Regions from separate parts of the Planococcus liqunii genome, predicted to be linked through region 1. Evidence: riboswitches for the same ligand, from Rfam matches in the RefSeq annotation. Region 1 holds a riboswitch; the other holds the start of a gene.
What was found. A riboswitch is a leader RNA that binds a small molecule or an ion and turns the genes downstream of it on or off. The one in region 1 is predicted to bind preQ1.
Positions count from the first base shown of each region.

Region 1 (7,884 bases):
GATGGCGAACCGGACAAACGTGGATAAAGCGACGGCGATGACCTGTTGTGTACCAGGCGGCATGTCCCAAATCATTACGTTTGCAGAAGAACAGAAAACGGTTGACTTAACCGCTGTGACGTTTTACCATGTGCTCCGGGTTTTGCTGATTGTCGCAGCCGTGCCGTTTATCGTGGCAAGCGGCGGCGCTGCACAGCCAAGCACGGCAGCGGAAGGCGAACATTCGTTTTATCTTTTCATGCTTTTGGCCGCCTGCTTCGCAGCAGGCATGCTATTTAAGAAAATCAACGTGCCGACGGCTTTTTTGCTTGGCCCAATATTTCTGATTATGGTGCTGAATCTCACCGGAGTTGATGTTCCTATGATGCCCGGCTTGCTGCTTCATATTGCGCAACTGCTGATTGGCATATACATTGGTCTGCTTTTGAAAAAAGAAGATATCAAACTAACACCGAAGTTGATCTTTTATTCTGTTTTTTCCAGTGCCGTGCTCATTGTTTTTGCTTACGCACTTAGTTTTATTCTGCAGGATATGTACGATTTGAGTTTTTCGACGAGTTTTCTGAGCGTCGTGCCCGGTGGACTGGATCAGATGGGCATCATTGCGGCATCGGTGCACGCTGATGTAACGGTAGTCACGGCGTTTCAATTGTTCCGGATCATCTTCCTGTCCGTATTCATTGTACCGTTCGTAAAATTTGTTGCGGGCAGGGAAGGGAAAGCGAAAAACACAGATTTCGCTGGATCTTCCCCAAAAAATTAGTCTTTGGCAAAATAAGCTCTTGACTTGTACGGGGAACATGATAAGATTTAGAACAATCAAAGATGCAATCAAATAGTGTTGAAGATGGTGCAGTAAGTATTTCGCGGGCAGCAAGAAGAGACTGGATGTATGGTGGAAATTCAGGCAGCGATATGGATGAAGTACGCCATCCGTTTTTTCAACTTTTTAATGAAGTGGATGGCCATTGGCTGTCAAATAGGGTGGTAGCGCGGAGAAACCTTCGTCCCTTTTTTATGGGGATGACAGGTTTTTTTTATTATATTTTTTTACATCCAGGAGGAATCAGCCATGTTTCAGATTAAAGAAGTTTTTTCACCATCCATCAAAGAAGCGTTTGCCATAACCGCTTTGATCGTCCTAATCATTAGCGTCAGCTTAATCAAATTTCAAGCAGTTCCCCACATGCCGATTCTTTTTGCAATTCTTCTATTGATTTGCTACGGACTCATCAAAGGCGTGCCGTACTACAAATTGGAAAAAGGTTTGGTCGCCGGAGCAGGAGCCGGCATGAGTGCCGTATTTCTCTTTTTCTTCATCGGCATCTTGATCAGCAGCTGGATGATGAGCGGGACGATTCCGACGCTAATATACGCGGGCTTCAACTTGGTGACGCCGCTGTTCTTTTTTGCCATCGTTTTTGTGGTTACCTCCATTATCGGGCTGTCTATCGGAAGTTCACTGACGACCGTAGCAACAGTCGGTGTGGCGTTTATCGGCATGGCATCTGTTATGGACATTTCGCTAGCGATTACGGCCGGCGCTATTGTTTCTGGTGCGTTTTTCGGGGACAAAATGTCTCCACTGTCCGATACGACCAATCTGGCATCTTCTATGGTCGGAGTGGATTTGTTCGAGCATATTCGCAATATGGGCTGGACGACCGTTCCGGCGTTTATCATTTCACTGATTGTATTTGCCGTGCTGTCCCCGGATTCATCAGTGGCCCAAGTGGACGACGTGGCCATTTTCCAGCAAGGCTTGCTGGATACGGGCGCCATCCACTGGTATTCAATGATTCCGTTGGTTGTCCTGATCATTTTAACAATCGGAAAAGTGCCGGCCATGATGACGCTTGCCGTCAGTTCCATTGTTGCAGTCGCTATTTCTTTTTTCCACTTCAGTTACAGCGCGGCAGAAGTGCTGGCAATTTTGTACAGCGGTTTCGTTTCTGAAACAGGCGTTAAAGACATCGATACGCTGCTTTCAAGAGGCGGGATGGAAAGTATGCTGTTTACGGTCGGCTTGGTTCTGCTCGCACTCAGCATGGGCGGCTTGTTGTTCACGCTCGGAATCGTCCAATGCCTGCTCGGAAAACTCGAGAGCGTACTGAAGAAAGTTTCTTCTGTGATTGCGGCATCGGCGTTGACGGCCATTGGCATCAATGTCCTGATTGGTGAACAATACTTGTCGATTTTATTGACTGGCCAAGCATTCCATAAGCAATATGAAAAAGTGGGCCTTACCGGGAAAAATTTAAGCCGAGTAATGGAAGACGCCGGGACGGTCGTCAATCCGCTGGTTCCTTGGAGCGTATGCGGCATTTTCATCACTTCCATTTTAGGGGTCTCTACTTTAACTTATCTGCCATTTGCATTCTTTTGCCTCTTGTCGCCGATTTTGACGGTTTTGTTCGGCTACACCGGCAAAACCCTGACTTACCGGAAAGCGGAAGAATTGTAATCGTCAGCGGACCTGTAGCGTGCTTTTGAAAAGTTGTATAAGAAATTAGGTAGAAATTCCTTTCGTTGTCAATATTTCTAAAGTATAAGCGTATTTTTTCATATATAATAAAAGCGAGTATACAAAAAGGGGTAGAGCAATGAACGGAATAACGAATTTTTCTGCTTATATAAATGGAAATGTAGAATCCATCTCCAATCAGATTGTTGAAAGTGTAATCAGCAGAATGGGATTAGTCATTTCAGATGCTGAAAAAGAACAGGCCATTGCCATGTACAATCAACTTCTTGGCTTTTTCGGCGATATATTGATTTATAAAGATGAAGAAGTGGTTCCGGAAGAACTGATCAAATGGAGCAAAAACAATGCAGCGATGCAAGTTGCTGGTGGCGGAAAAATTTCTGAAATCGTGGTGCGCTATGGCCCAACGCGGGAAATTGTCAATGAAATGTTTACCGATCTTAGCGTAGAGCTTGAATTGACTGTCAGAGAAGCAGGCTTTATCTTAAAACGCATCAGCCAAATTCTGGACGTCAGTTTAAATGAAACGTTTTTTGCATTTGAACGGCTGTCAGATCAATATCAGGAAGAAACGCGAAAAGAGCTGACCAAATTATCAGCTCCGATTGTCCCAATCCAGGACGATATAGTGGTCTTGCCGCTAATCGGTTTTATTGATGAAGTACGAGTTCGCCACATCATTGATAATGTCATTCCACAATTGGCTGAGATGAATGTCCGGCACGTCATTTCGGATTTTTCAGGCTTAGTGATGATCAATGCCCAAGTAGCAGAAGCCATCTACCAGATTGGCGGCACACTGCGTTTGATGGGGATTCATATAGTAGTTGCCGGCCTGCGTCCGGATCTTGCACAGACAATTGTCAATACAGGAATGGACATGTCGATGACCGAGTCTTATGCAACGGTCAAACAGGCCCTGAAAGTTTTAACTGAACAAGAAAAAGCGTGAAATCATTCGATTTCACGCTTTTTTAGGCTGTTGAGAAACATTCTATTCTCTAAGCCATTTCGCTCCAAGTGGACGCTTTCCGCGGGCACGGCTTCAGCCGCTTCCTTCGCTGCGCTCCGTCCAGGGGCTTCAGCTCGTGCTGTTCCCGCAGGAGTCGCCACTTTCCGCTTCATTCGGCTCACTCTTTTCATAAAGAATTGTTTTTATCAAAAAGAGTGGAAGAGTAGTCATGCTATTTATTCATTGCTCTCCAACGATATGGAGCAACCCAGCGGAGAAAACCCTACTGCTCCTGCAGTGCTGCGCACTTCGTCGCAAAGACTTAGCCTCGCAGGCTTCGACTAATGTCTTGCCTGCGGGAAAGCGAGACAGCCGAGACCCCGCAAGACGCGCAGCGGCTGAGGAGGCTTGGCGCTCGCCCGCGGCAAGCGCAGCTGGTTTGCGAAATATCGGTGATATTCAAAAAAGAATTTTTTTCTATTTATACGCCGCGTTTATTGCCCCACACCAAGGTATGGAGCTGTGGCAAGACTTTGGCATTGTTCATAATTGATGAGCGGACGGCTTGATCGATGAGCCATTCATAGCGCTCTAAAAGGGTGGCTGTGAGGCCTGTGTCGTCCGTTGTGGCCGTGTCGCTGTTGCCGGTCTGTAAATAGAACGGGACAGCTGGGTAGCGCAGATGGAGGTCTTCGGCATACTTGAAATCCTCTTCATCAAAAATGACCACTTTCAGGCTGGCATTGGCACCCGCAAGCTTGTCCATGAAAAAATCCAGTTTGCCGAAATCTGTCTTCATGCCGGAACTTGGCGGTTTCGGTGAAATGGTGATGTCGTCGATTGCCGGCATCCAGTCCTGCCAAATCGATCCTTGCGTTTCCACGCCGACTTTCCAGCCGTTTTCCTGGCATAGAGCCACCAGCTCGGCAATGCCTTTGTGCAATGCAGGGTTGCCGCCGGATATGGTCACATGGGAAAAGGCTTGGCCGCCGATCGCTTTAAGTTCCCCAATGATATCTTCAGGCTTTTTAGAGACGCTTTTGCCGGTGCCATCCCATGTGAATTTGGAATCACACCACGAACAGGAGTAATCACAGCCGGCGGTCCGGACAAACATCGTTTTTTGCCCCATGACCATGCCTTCGCCTTGGATGGTCGGACCGAATACTTCCATAACCGGTATTCTCATTGGAAGTCCTCCTTGGAGGGACGGTATACGACATAGCTCGTCGGCGTTTCCCGGACAATTACTTGCAGGCAATGCGGCTGGTTGGCAGTGGATTGAAGAAGGTTCTCAACCATTTGCCAGATTTGTTGGGCCAGGAGTTCTGTCGTCGGAAACTGTGCTTCAAATTCAGGATGGTGATTCAATACCGAATGATCGTATTTTTTATGGATTAAATTTTTCAGTAGTTTAAAATCTATTAGAAAACCAGTGGTGTCGAGTTCGTTTCCACAAATCGTGAGATTGATGAAATACGTGTGGCCATGCATTTCCTGGCATTTTCCTGCGTCTTCGCTAGGAATGAAATGGGCTGCTGAAAAATGCATGTCTTTGTTCAATTCGAATCGAAATTCGTGCGGGATAGAAGGATAGAATTGCTGCATCATAAATGAGCACCTGCAGCTTTTTTCGCTTTGTACGCGCTGAGCCCTTCGTTTCGCAGGATGCAGGATGGGCATTCACCGCAACCGGAACTTGGAATGCCGTTGTAGCAGGTCAGGGTTTTCTCCTGGACAAAGTCGAGTGCATCCAATTGGTCCGACAGTTCCCATACTTCGGATTTATCGAGCCACATTAAAGGTGTGTGGATGACAAATTGCTTGTCCATAGCCAGGTTCAACGTGACATTGAGCGATTTGATGAATGTATCCCGGCAATCGGGATAGCCGCTGAAATCGGTCTCGCTGACGCCTGTTATCAAATGCCGGGCCCCAATGGCATCAGCATAAACCGCTGCAAAAGATAAAAACAAGTGGTTTCTGCCGGGCACAAACGTAGAGGGCAATTCGCCTTCGGTTGCTGTTACTTCGATGTCGTCCCGCGTCAGCGCATTGGCTGACAGTTGGTTGATCAAGGTCATATCAAGCACTTTGAAAGAGACGCCGAGCTCTTCCGCAATTTTGCGGGCGCATTCGATTTCCGCTGAATGGCGCTGTCCATAATCGAAAGTCACGGTAGCTATTTCTTTAAAATTCTTCAATGCCCAAAAAAGGCAAGTGGTGCTGTCTTGGCCGCCGCTGAACACGACAACCGCTTTTTCGTTTTTCAAATGAAACATCTCCTTAGTTTTTTAGAGAGGGAGTTTGCGAACCTCTTTTTTTCGAACACTGTTAATAATAACATAGAATAAAATAGGGGAAACCGTGAAACTTTTGTGGGATAACGAGCGTATGAATGAGCAGGAAGGAAAAAACAGCCAATCGTCGAATAGGATTTATAGAAGAATGAAGGAAAGGTTTGAGTGACAATTGAAAATAGAACCGGAAGAATGGTTTTCACAAATGGACTGGCAGAATTTTTCGAGCCGGACAATCCTTGGCATTGATGGCTTCAGCCGTACTGGCAAAACAAAGCTGTCTAAAGAACTGGAAGCCCGTCTCAGGGAGCAGGGCTTAGCAGTCTATGTCTTTCACATCGATGATTTTATTGTGGAGAAGAAGCGGCGTTATGGAACCGGACTCGAAGAGTGGCAGGAATATTATTTTCTGTAATGGGAAGCAGAGCATCTGGCTGAATTTTTCTTTGGACAGTTAAAAACGGCGGAGCAGCTGGACCTTTGGGTATATGATAGGGACCAAGACAGCCGTCCCTTGCAGACGGTCCGTCTGCCTGGAGAAGGCATAATCCTAGTTGAAGGGGTATTTCTTCAAAGGAAAGAATGGCGCCATTTTTTTGATTGCTTAGTATATCTGGAATGTCCGGCAGAACAACGTTTTTTACGGGAATCAGAGAATATGCAATCCGATCATGCTTTATTGAAGCGCCGCTACTGGAAAGCAGAAGCGTATTATGAAGAAATGCTAAAGCCGGCTGAGCAGGCAGATTGGGTGCTGGATAGCAGTACAAGCAAGATAGGAGATGCAATATGAACCGCAACACGGCAAATAAAAGAACGATGTGGATTGTGGTTGCACTGGTTGCGGTCTTGATTGCTGCAGCCATTATTTATTTCTTGCTGCGTGACACTGGCCATGAAAAAGGTGCGACCGAAATGGGCGCAAGCGCGGATTACAAATTGGATGTGCAAATGGATGATCAAAACCGGTTCCGGATTACGGCAGACATCAACGTACTGAACGAGTCCGATGAAACCTTTAAAGATCTGGGTTTTTATTTGATACCGAATGCCATCAATCCGGACGAGATGCCGGAATTGGCGCAAGCGTCTGCTGAAGTCGCTGTCGAATCAGTAAAGCGCGGAGATGAAGAATTGTCTTATGGCCTGGACAACAACAAATTGCTGGTAGAGCTGGAAACGGGATTGGAACCGGAAAGTACGGAAGAAATAACGGTTGCTTATACCATGAAACTGCCGGAAAACGGTATGCGATTGTCGCAGGACGGGGACAATTATTTTTTGGCGCAGTGGTACCCGATGCTTGCCCAATATGATAAGGGATGGGACATTCAGGATTTTGATATGAACGGGGAGAGCTACCACAGCGGATTTGGAGATTTTGAAGTGAGCTATAAGCTGCCGAAAGAATACTTGGTGGCCAGTTCGGCCGCTGAAGGGGATATTCGGCCATCTTCATCCGGTACAGTGAAAGGCGAGCGGATCAAAGATTTTTACTTGGCTTTTTTGAATACAGAAGAATGGCTCTATGAGTCGGTAGAAGTAAATGAGTCGGTCCTGCGGCTCTTTATGCCGATGGACCAGGAGTTTATGGATGAAAATATTGTAAAGGCAAAAGCAGCTTACGCATTTTTTGAAGAACGGATTGGGGACAACCCGTTTCCGGAACTCGATATCATTGCCAATGACGGCTATATGGAATACCCGAACGTGATTGAAGTGGCCAGTACATGGGATGCGCTGGATGAAGTGCTGGTCCATGAGATTGGACATCAATGGTTTTATTATATTGTGGGAAATGATTCATACGAAGATGCTTGGCTTGATGAAAGCATCACCGAGTTTGCCACTTCCATTTTCCTTTCGGACTATTACGAGGATGAAGATTACGGATTCAGATCGGCACAAATGGCAGCAGATGCTTACCGCCAAGAGAAGTATGCGAATCTGCCATTAAGTGAATACAACGAAGGTGAATACGTATCGACCGTTTACGGGGAAGCGCCGCTCGTGCTGCGGAATTTCTTCGCAGAACGCGGTGGCAGTGACGAAGCGCTGGAATTTTTAGCGGCTTATTATGACGAGTATCAATTCAAGTACGTCAATACGCCGACCTTTAAAGATTTTTTCACTTCTTATTACGGTGA
Region 1 is NZ_CP129238.1:1,422,521-1,430,404, forward strand. Features, by position in the region: gene QWY22_RS07205 (AbrB family transcriptional regulator) at 1-763, shown strand, start outside; gene QWY22_RS07210 (hypothetical protein) at 826-1,086, shown strand; gene nhaC (Na+/H+ antiporter NhaC) at 1,073-2,464, shown strand; gene QWY22_RS07220 (STAS domain-containing protein) at 2,604-3,437, shown strand; gene queE (7-carboxy-7-deazaguanine synthase QueE) at 3,919-4,626, opposite strand; gene queD (6-carboxytetrahydropterin synthase QueD) at 4,623-5,048, opposite strand; gene queC (7-cyano-7-deazaguanine synthase QueC) at 5,045-5,710, opposite strand; PreQ1 riboswitch class I at 5,718-5,761, opposite strand; gene QWY22_RS19565 (nucleoside/nucleotide kinase family protein) at 5,910-6,152, shown strand; gene QWY22_RS19570 (hypothetical protein) at 6,396-6,530, shown strand; gene QWY22_RS07245 (M1 family metallopeptidase) at 6,527-7,884, shown strand, end outside.

Region 2 (7,884 bases), 1.2 Mb from region 1:
GTCTGACCAATCTGGCCTCTCCAGAGACAGTGCCTGATTGTAAGAAAAGTATTCCCACTGAAAGCTGGCAGCTTCATGCGAATGGATTTTTACGAGTACCGCAGCCAACCCCTCCAGCCATTCTTGTTCATTGTCCGGCTGCAGTACGACGCTTCCTTCAATTTTCGTCATCAAAACGGCCGGTACGCCGCACTGTTCGCCACTGGCATCAAACGCCAATAGTCCTGGTACGGCAAGACCTGTTTTGGCGGCTTCCAGTAAACTTGCCGCCTCATGGCCCGCCAAATCTGGTTCCATCGCCAGCCATTCTGCTTTTGTAAAAAGCCTGAGGACGCAGGATTCTGTACCGCCGCCATCTGAATAGTCCATTTCATACAGATGGGAAGAAGTGCCTCCCGCAAGCGGTTCGATACGGAGAAGTTCTTTTTGTTCGCCGATTTTTTTATTCACCCAATCTACGGCGTTGGACGGCCATCCCGTTTGTTTTATCGCCATCTTCCCGTCTCCTTTCATCGGACAGAAAAAAGCCCACCTTCTGGCTAAACCAGCTCGGCAGGCAAATTTAAAGCTTTAATACCTGACTGGCCGCACATTTCGAATAACAAAACGGCTTTTCGGAAGTGTAGGCATTCGGGCCATGCTGTAACTGACATCTTGATCTGGAACATCGTATTCCATTTTTCTGACCAAGAACTCCAGGCTGGTCTTCATCGCTTCAATCGTTACCCATTCTCCTGCGCATCGATGGCCCAAATCGTATTCCCCGCCACCTTGCGGAATAAAACTGAAGGGGCTTTCCTTCCAGTCACGGAACCGTTCCGGACGGAATTCTTCCGGCTGGACCCACAATTCCGGATGATGGTTCGTGCCGTAGATATCTAATAGCACAAGCGTCCCTTTTCTAAAGTGATACCCTTGCCAAACAAAGTTTTCACGGACTCTCGCCCCTGTAAATGGCCCGAATGGATAATATCGGCGCACTTCCTGGACAAACCACTGGCTATAGTCTCCCCGGTTGGCAGCCAATTTCTCACGTGTTTCGGGATGTTCATGAAGAGCGATTGCACCAAAAGTAATGTAGCGGCCAATCGCTACAATCGGCCGTAAAATATTAATCACTTCAATGGCCGCCATATGAGTCGTCATTTTCTTTTCATTCGGCTGCTTATACCAGGCCATGGCTTGAAGCGCCGTTCCATTTGGTGCTTGCAGTTTTCCTTTACGCACCGCTTTTACTATTTTCTCGACCCAATCTTCCGACTGTTTGCGTGCGGTTCTGCCTTTCCAATGCCTTGGACCAGCAGCCCCAAACGAATCAATCAGCGCCCCCATATCGCGGGAACGCATTTCTACTTCGTTTTCCCGAAGAGGAACTCCTGCCCAACGGCAGGCTACCCGCATCATTAATTCTTCTACTTCTTTAAAAAATAAAACTTCTTCCATTGTGCTCCATCGCTCGACAGCAGAACGCCATTCTTCTGTAACGTAAATGTTTAAGAGACGCAAACGTTCGGGAGTCATAAGCGACATAAAAAGCTGTTTTCGATGCTTATGAGATGCATCATCCATTGTTTGGATCGCTTTTTCGCCCATTAAGGTTTTCTGTACTCTCTTTGGCACGGCTCCTCTTCGCCGAAATTTACTTTCATCATAAAACACACGCGCCGCTTCTTCGCCCGCTATGCATACTGCCGTTTGGCCAAGCAAACGCGTTTGAAAAACATCTGTCTTCAGTTGCCTTGTACGGTTCGGTATGAATAGATACCCTTCTGTCATCAAAGCCAATGTATTGTCTACGCCCTTATCACGGGGGATTGGTCGAGTCTCTGCCATGAACTGCAATTCCTCCTTTAATGCGCTGCTTTTCCAATTCACTTACCCGCAAGGAAAATCTGCGAAACAATCAGATACATTCATTTTTGTAAGGCGCCAAAAACTTCCCGTGGCCTGTCCGGTAATTTGTATGATTTCTTTAAAAAGAGAATTGACAGCAAACCGAAAGTCTTTTACGATGAGTGAGGTAACATTAACTACATAACCCGGCAACGGGAGAGGTTCATAGCATTTCACCCTCTATAAAAAACTATGGATTGACGAAATTCAGCCAAATCCACATGCGATTTGGCTTTTTCTTTTTCCGTTTTTTTATAGGCCTCTCTCAAGTCGGACACTTGAAGGAGGCCTTTTTTTATGGCAGGAAGAAACGAAGATACACTGGACCACTTGTCGCTTCTCGGCAATCAAAACACGAAATACCAATTTGAGTACGATCCGGACATTCTGGAAGCGATCGATAATTTGCATACACGCGATTATTTCGTAAAATTCAATTGCCCGGAATTCACTTCCCTGTGCCCGCAAACCGGACAGCCGGATTTCGCCACGATTTACTTGAGCTTTATTCCGGACAAAAAATTGGTGGAAAGCAAATCGTTGAAATTGTACTTGTTCAGCTTCCGCAACCACGGCGATTTCCACGAAGACGTCGTCAATATCATCATGAACGATTTGATTAAATTGCTTGAACCCCGCTATATCGAAGTCTGGGGCAAGTTTACACCGCGCGGCGGCTTGTCGATCGATCCTTATACAAACTACGGAAAACCAGGTACAAAATACGAAGAAATGGCATCTTACCGGATGATGAACCACGATATGTATCCGGAAACGATCACCAACCGGTAAGGGAGCGCGCTATGTTACTTTACTTAAACGGGGCATTTGTCGGACTGCTTATCTTATCAAACATCCTGGCAGTTAAATTGTTTAGTATTGGTGAATGGCTGGTGCTGCCGGCAGCAGTGGTCGTTTATGTTTTCACTTTTCCCATTACGGACACGATTGCGGAAGTCTACGGAAAAGAAGCGGCCCGCCAAACCGTTTTTGCCGGATTCTTCACGCAATGCTGCGCGCTTGCGTTCATCTATTTGGCTATTCACTTGCCTTCAGCGCCATTCTTCGGAGACCAGGCATCGTTTGAAACCATTTTCTCTGCGGGGTTCCGGGTCACTTTGGCCAGCTTGATTTCGTACTTTATCAGCCAAAACTTGGACGTAACCATTTTCCATAAGCTGAAAGACCGCCACGGCGAATCCAAACTTTGGCTGCGCAATAACGCATCAACAATGGTAAGCCAATTGGTCGATACAACGATTTTTATCGCCATCGCTTTTTATGGCACCATGCCTACTGCCGCACTTGTGGCCATGATCTTTACGCAATACGCCTTTAAGTGGCTTGCAGCTGCTTGCGATACTCCGCTTGTCTACTTGCTGGTGAAGCTATGCAGACGCAGCGAGTCCAGCAGCGTACGCGTTTACGGATAATGCACAAAATAAAAAACTGTAACCAAGTTCATCTTTTCCTGAGCTTGGTTACAGTTTTTTATATAGGAGAAAATGCTTCTCCGGATAAGTTCAATTGCTGAATAAAAGGGGTTGAGTCACTTTAAGCTTCTGGCTCCATTAGCCGTTTTCATTTTACTGCCTACTCGCGACAGAACCAAATCTGCTGTAATCGGCAAATGGTCCGATATGGACGTTTCGATAACAGCGGCTTGTTCGGGCTCCAAGTGTTGATCTGTAAAAATATAGTCGATGCGTGTTACCGGTTTTAACTTCACGCCATCGCTGTCGTGTTCATAAGGAGCCGGATACGTATACATATTGTTTTTGCCAGTTTTTAAGAACACATCGTCAAAATGATTTTCCATTCTTTTGATCTGCAGATGGTCGGGATCTGCATTAAAATCACCTGTAATGATTTTAGGGAAGCGGCTTTTTTCCGTAATCTCCAGAATTTCATCAATACTGACTTTCAGCTCTTCCTCTTTTAATGACAAATGAGTGTTGAAAAAGCTCACATACGTTCCTTTTACTTCGAGTACGACTTCCAGTATTCCACGTTGTTCACTGTTTGCAATGGGAGAGATAACTTTTGTCAGCAGGTGGTTTTCAACATACTTGATCGGATGTTTGCTTAAAACCGCATTGCCGTATTGGCGCCGTGGCCTTTCGGGTTCATTCGGCTCCAGATCCAAATTGGCGCCAAACGCACCGTACATGCCCAGCCGATGGCTCAGCCAATCTACCTGATCGATAAATTCACTGCGGTCCGTAAAATGCCGGTCAAGCTCCTGCAAACCGACGATTTCTGCTCCTGACTGTTCAATGACCTTTGCTGTTCTTTCCAAGTCTACAATGTTGTCCATGCCGAGTCCGTGAGCGATATTAAACGACATCACTTTAATGGGCACCGTGGGGGGGATTTTGTCACTCTCCATAAAAAACATCTCCTTTTAATATGAACCGAGTCCATGGCAAGGGATAATAGATGCATTGATTATAGCAATTTTCTGATACAAAAGCACTTACTTATGTGCTCTATTTTCGTATAATTTTTGAACATCAAAATTATTCCTGCTAATGCCATCTTTAAGAAGTTTAAGAAACAATGACTTTCGGGAAGGCAGTCTGCGCTGGCTTCTGCAACGGTTTTTGGAGCGGCGTGACAACAAAATCTGCTGCAATCGGCAAATGGTCCGAGACATCCGTTTCCATAACCGCTACTTGCACCGGATCCAGCTCGGGATCAGCGAAAATATAATCGATGCGGGTAATCGGTTTGAAGTTTTCACCTGTTTCCGCATTTTGATAAGGTGCCGGATACGTATAAGCGTCTCCTCTTTTCAATTTCAAAAAAGCGTCGCTTAAATGGCGGTTCAATCTCTTAATTTGTCCATCCCGTGGAAGTGCATTGAAATCTCCCAGAACGATTCGTGGAAAGCTGCGCTTTTCGATGATGCCGACCAGTTCGCCAATGCTGACTTTCAACTCTTCTTCCTCTAATGCCAGGTGAGTGTTATACACCGTAATCAAGTTCCCTTTAATTTCAATCACCGCTTCCAAGATGCCGCGCTGCTCATTCTTGCCAAAGTCGGTCAGCACTTGGGTCAACAAATGATTTTCCGAATACTTGATCGGGTGTTTGCTTAAAATCGCATTGCCGTATTGGCGGCGCGGTCCGTCCGCTTCCACCGGTTCAAAATCGAGGTTCGCCCCAAATACTGCCTGCATGCCCAACCTTTCGCTTAGCCATTGCACTTGATCCGCAAAAGCGCTGCGCTCCGAAAAGCAACGGTCGACTTCCTGCAAAGCGACAATATGGGCACAGGAATCTTCAATAATGCCTGCCGTTTTTTCCAAGTCCACTATTCCGTTCATTCCTAAACCGTGAGCGATGTTAAATGACATGACTTTTACAGAAACAAGTGGTTCTTTTCCTCTTTCAAGCATGTAAACCTCTCCTTTTGAATGAAGCAATTTTACGTTCAGTACCTTAGTCACCTTGAGTATAGCAAACTAAATGATCGATTCTTATTTTAAATATGTAAATTCCTGTTAAGAGTTTGTAAAGCTATATTACATAAGAAAAAGGTTCCAGCCGTTTGGCTGGAACCTTTCAAACTGTAGACAAAGTCTAGATGAAATGTATAGCAATGCATAAAATCAACCGAACCGGCCACTTCGCTTTCCGTGGGCTCAGCTTCAGCCTCCTCGTCACTAACGTTCCTGCGGGGTCTTCAGCTTTCGTCGCTCCGTCGCGTTGCTCCTTCACTGCTCCCACAGGAGTCTCCGTGGCCGAACCGGTTGGGGCGTCTCTCTTTGATTCGCAACTGAATGATCATTCGATTGAAGCTTAAAAGACATCCCAAGGTGAAAAGTGACATCTCTAGATAGCCTTCATGTTAAGGATCCGAAGTGAAAGCCCGCGGAACGCGTCCGGCTGAAACGAAGGATCCTGGATTTTCTCTCCAAGCGGATATTTATTCAGTTATCATGCGTAAAAATTCTTTTGTCTACAAGCTCAAAGGTTCCAGCCGTTTGGCTGGAACCTTTTTCTTTCTTTATTCGCTTCTGCCGGCGTAGATCAAAATCGCATCCCGAAGGAACTTGGCTGCATTTGGATGCACTTTGTTGTAGTAAGCGGCAAAACGCTCATCGGCTACATACATCTCGGCAAGCCCCGCATGCGCTTCTTTGCTGTACATCGGCCATGTGAAGCTCAGCCATTGTCTGTGCAGGTCGGCTGTTTGTTGGGCAATGCCGCTTGCCGGATCTCCCGTTTCACAGGCTTCAGCCAATTTTTCCATGAGCGTGCTTTCGATGCTCATAAATTCTTCGTACTGCGCTTCGCTCATATTCAGCATTCTGGCATTTGAGCGATCGACCAAGTCGTCGCCGTATTTGGCACGCACTTCTTCGCCGTATTGCTGTTCGTTGTCATCCACGAGCTTTTGCTTGAACCCTTCAAACTTTTCCTTGTCAGTCATTTGGATTTCCCTTTCCGCTGCGGAAATGGTGTTTCCCACATTAGTGATCAAGAGATCGAGCTGGCGGCGTTTTTCCAGAAGCTGCTGCCGATGATTCTTTAAGGCTGCAGCCCCGTCAAAAGCTGGATCGTTGACAAGCTGCTTGATGCTGTCCAAATCGAGCCCGAGTTCCCGGTAAAAGAGGATTTGCTGCAGCTTGTCCACTTCCCGCCGGCCATAGATCCGGTATCCCGCTGAATTTTTTCGTGCCGGCTTTAAAATTCCGATTTCATCGTAATACCGCAAAGTCCTCGTGCTGACCCCTGCCAAGTTCCCCAGCTTTTGAATGGTGTATTCCATAAGCTCACCTCCTGATGCCTTCACTTTACACCTTAACGCAACGTCAAGGTCAAGCATGAAATCTAAGTTATTTGCTGTTCGGCAAACTCACTGTAAAGTTCATGGGACCCACTGAGTTCGAGATGGGTTCCGACTCCCGTAACTCGTCCTTTTTCAATAAACACAATTTTATCTGCATCGACAATCGTCGATAGGCGGTGAGCGATCACCAAGGTTGTACGCCCTTCCATCAAACGGCTTAATGCCTGTTGGACAATGCCTTCCGACTGGCTGTCGAGGCTCGCTGTCGCTTCATCCATCATGAGAATTTTTGGATCGCGGAGAAAAGCCCGTGCAATGGCTATCCGCTGGCGCTGGCCGCCGGACAATTTCACGCCGCGTTCCCCGACTTCCGTGTCCAGGCCGTCCGGAAAGCCCTGAATAAATTCTTCCGCATAAGCCATTCGTGCAACATGCCACAGCTCCTCGTCTGGAATCTGTTCGGCATCTGGTAAGCCATAGGTCAAGTTCGCACGGATTGTGCCGCCCATCATCGCGCTTTCCTGCGACACGTAGCCAATTTGGCTGCGCCAGGAAGTCATCGACAATTCGTTAATGGGGATGCCCCCAATGGTAATGATTCCGGCAGCCGGCTCATAAAAGCGCTCAATCAGACCAAAGACAGTCGTTTTCCCGCCTCCACTCGGCCCTGCAAAAGCAATCATTTCGCCGGGATTCGCTTCAAAGGAAACGTTCCGAAGAACAGGCTCCCCTTTGTCATAAGCAAAATCCACCTGCTCAATTCGCAGGGTTTTATTGGCGATGTCGATTTCACGGCCCTTTTGCCTTTCTTCAAGCGGCAAATCCAAAATGCCAATAATGCGCTCTGTGGCCCCTTTTGCTTTTTGCAGCTCCGTAAAAAACAGCGCAAAACTGGTCATCGGCATGACGATTTGGAACAGATACAAAAGAAATGCCACCAGTGACCCTGTTGACATCGTGCCTTCTGCCACACGGACGCCGCCGTAGCCAATAATCAGGACAATGACCGCCATGACCACCGTGTACATGAGCGGGGCGATCAAGGCGTATATTTTCGCTTCTTTCAAGCCGATCTTGAACAGCTTTTGAATGCCGCCCAAGCCACGGTCTTCTTCTGTTTTTTCAGCGGTTGAAGATTTCATCAAGCGAATCTCGCTCAGCGTCTGCTGCACATGACCTGTAAACACTGCGGT
Region 2 is NZ_CP129238.1:220,526-228,409, reverse strand. Features, by position in the region: gene QWY22_RS01220 (phosphotransferase family protein) at 1-495, opposite strand, end outside; gene cypC (CYP152 family fatty-acid peroxygenase CypC) at 571-1,833, opposite strand; PreQ1 riboswitch class I at 2,046-2,093, shown strand; gene queF (preQ(1) synthase) at 2,191-2,685, shown strand; gene QWY22_RS01205 (queuosine precursor transporter) at 2,697-3,326, shown strand; gene QWY22_RS01200 (endonuclease/exonuclease/phosphatase family protein) at 3,443-4,282, opposite strand; gene QWY22_RS01195 (endonuclease/exonuclease/phosphatase family protein) at 4,443-5,294, opposite strand; gene QWY22_RS01190 (MerR family transcriptional regulator) at 5,906-6,670, opposite strand; gene QWY22_RS01185 (ABC transporter ATP-binding protein) at 6,733-7,884, opposite strand, start outside.
Region 2: another riboswitch for preQ1. It lies ahead of queF (preQ(1) synthase); the one in region 1 lies ahead of queC (7-cyano-7-deazaguanine synthase QueC).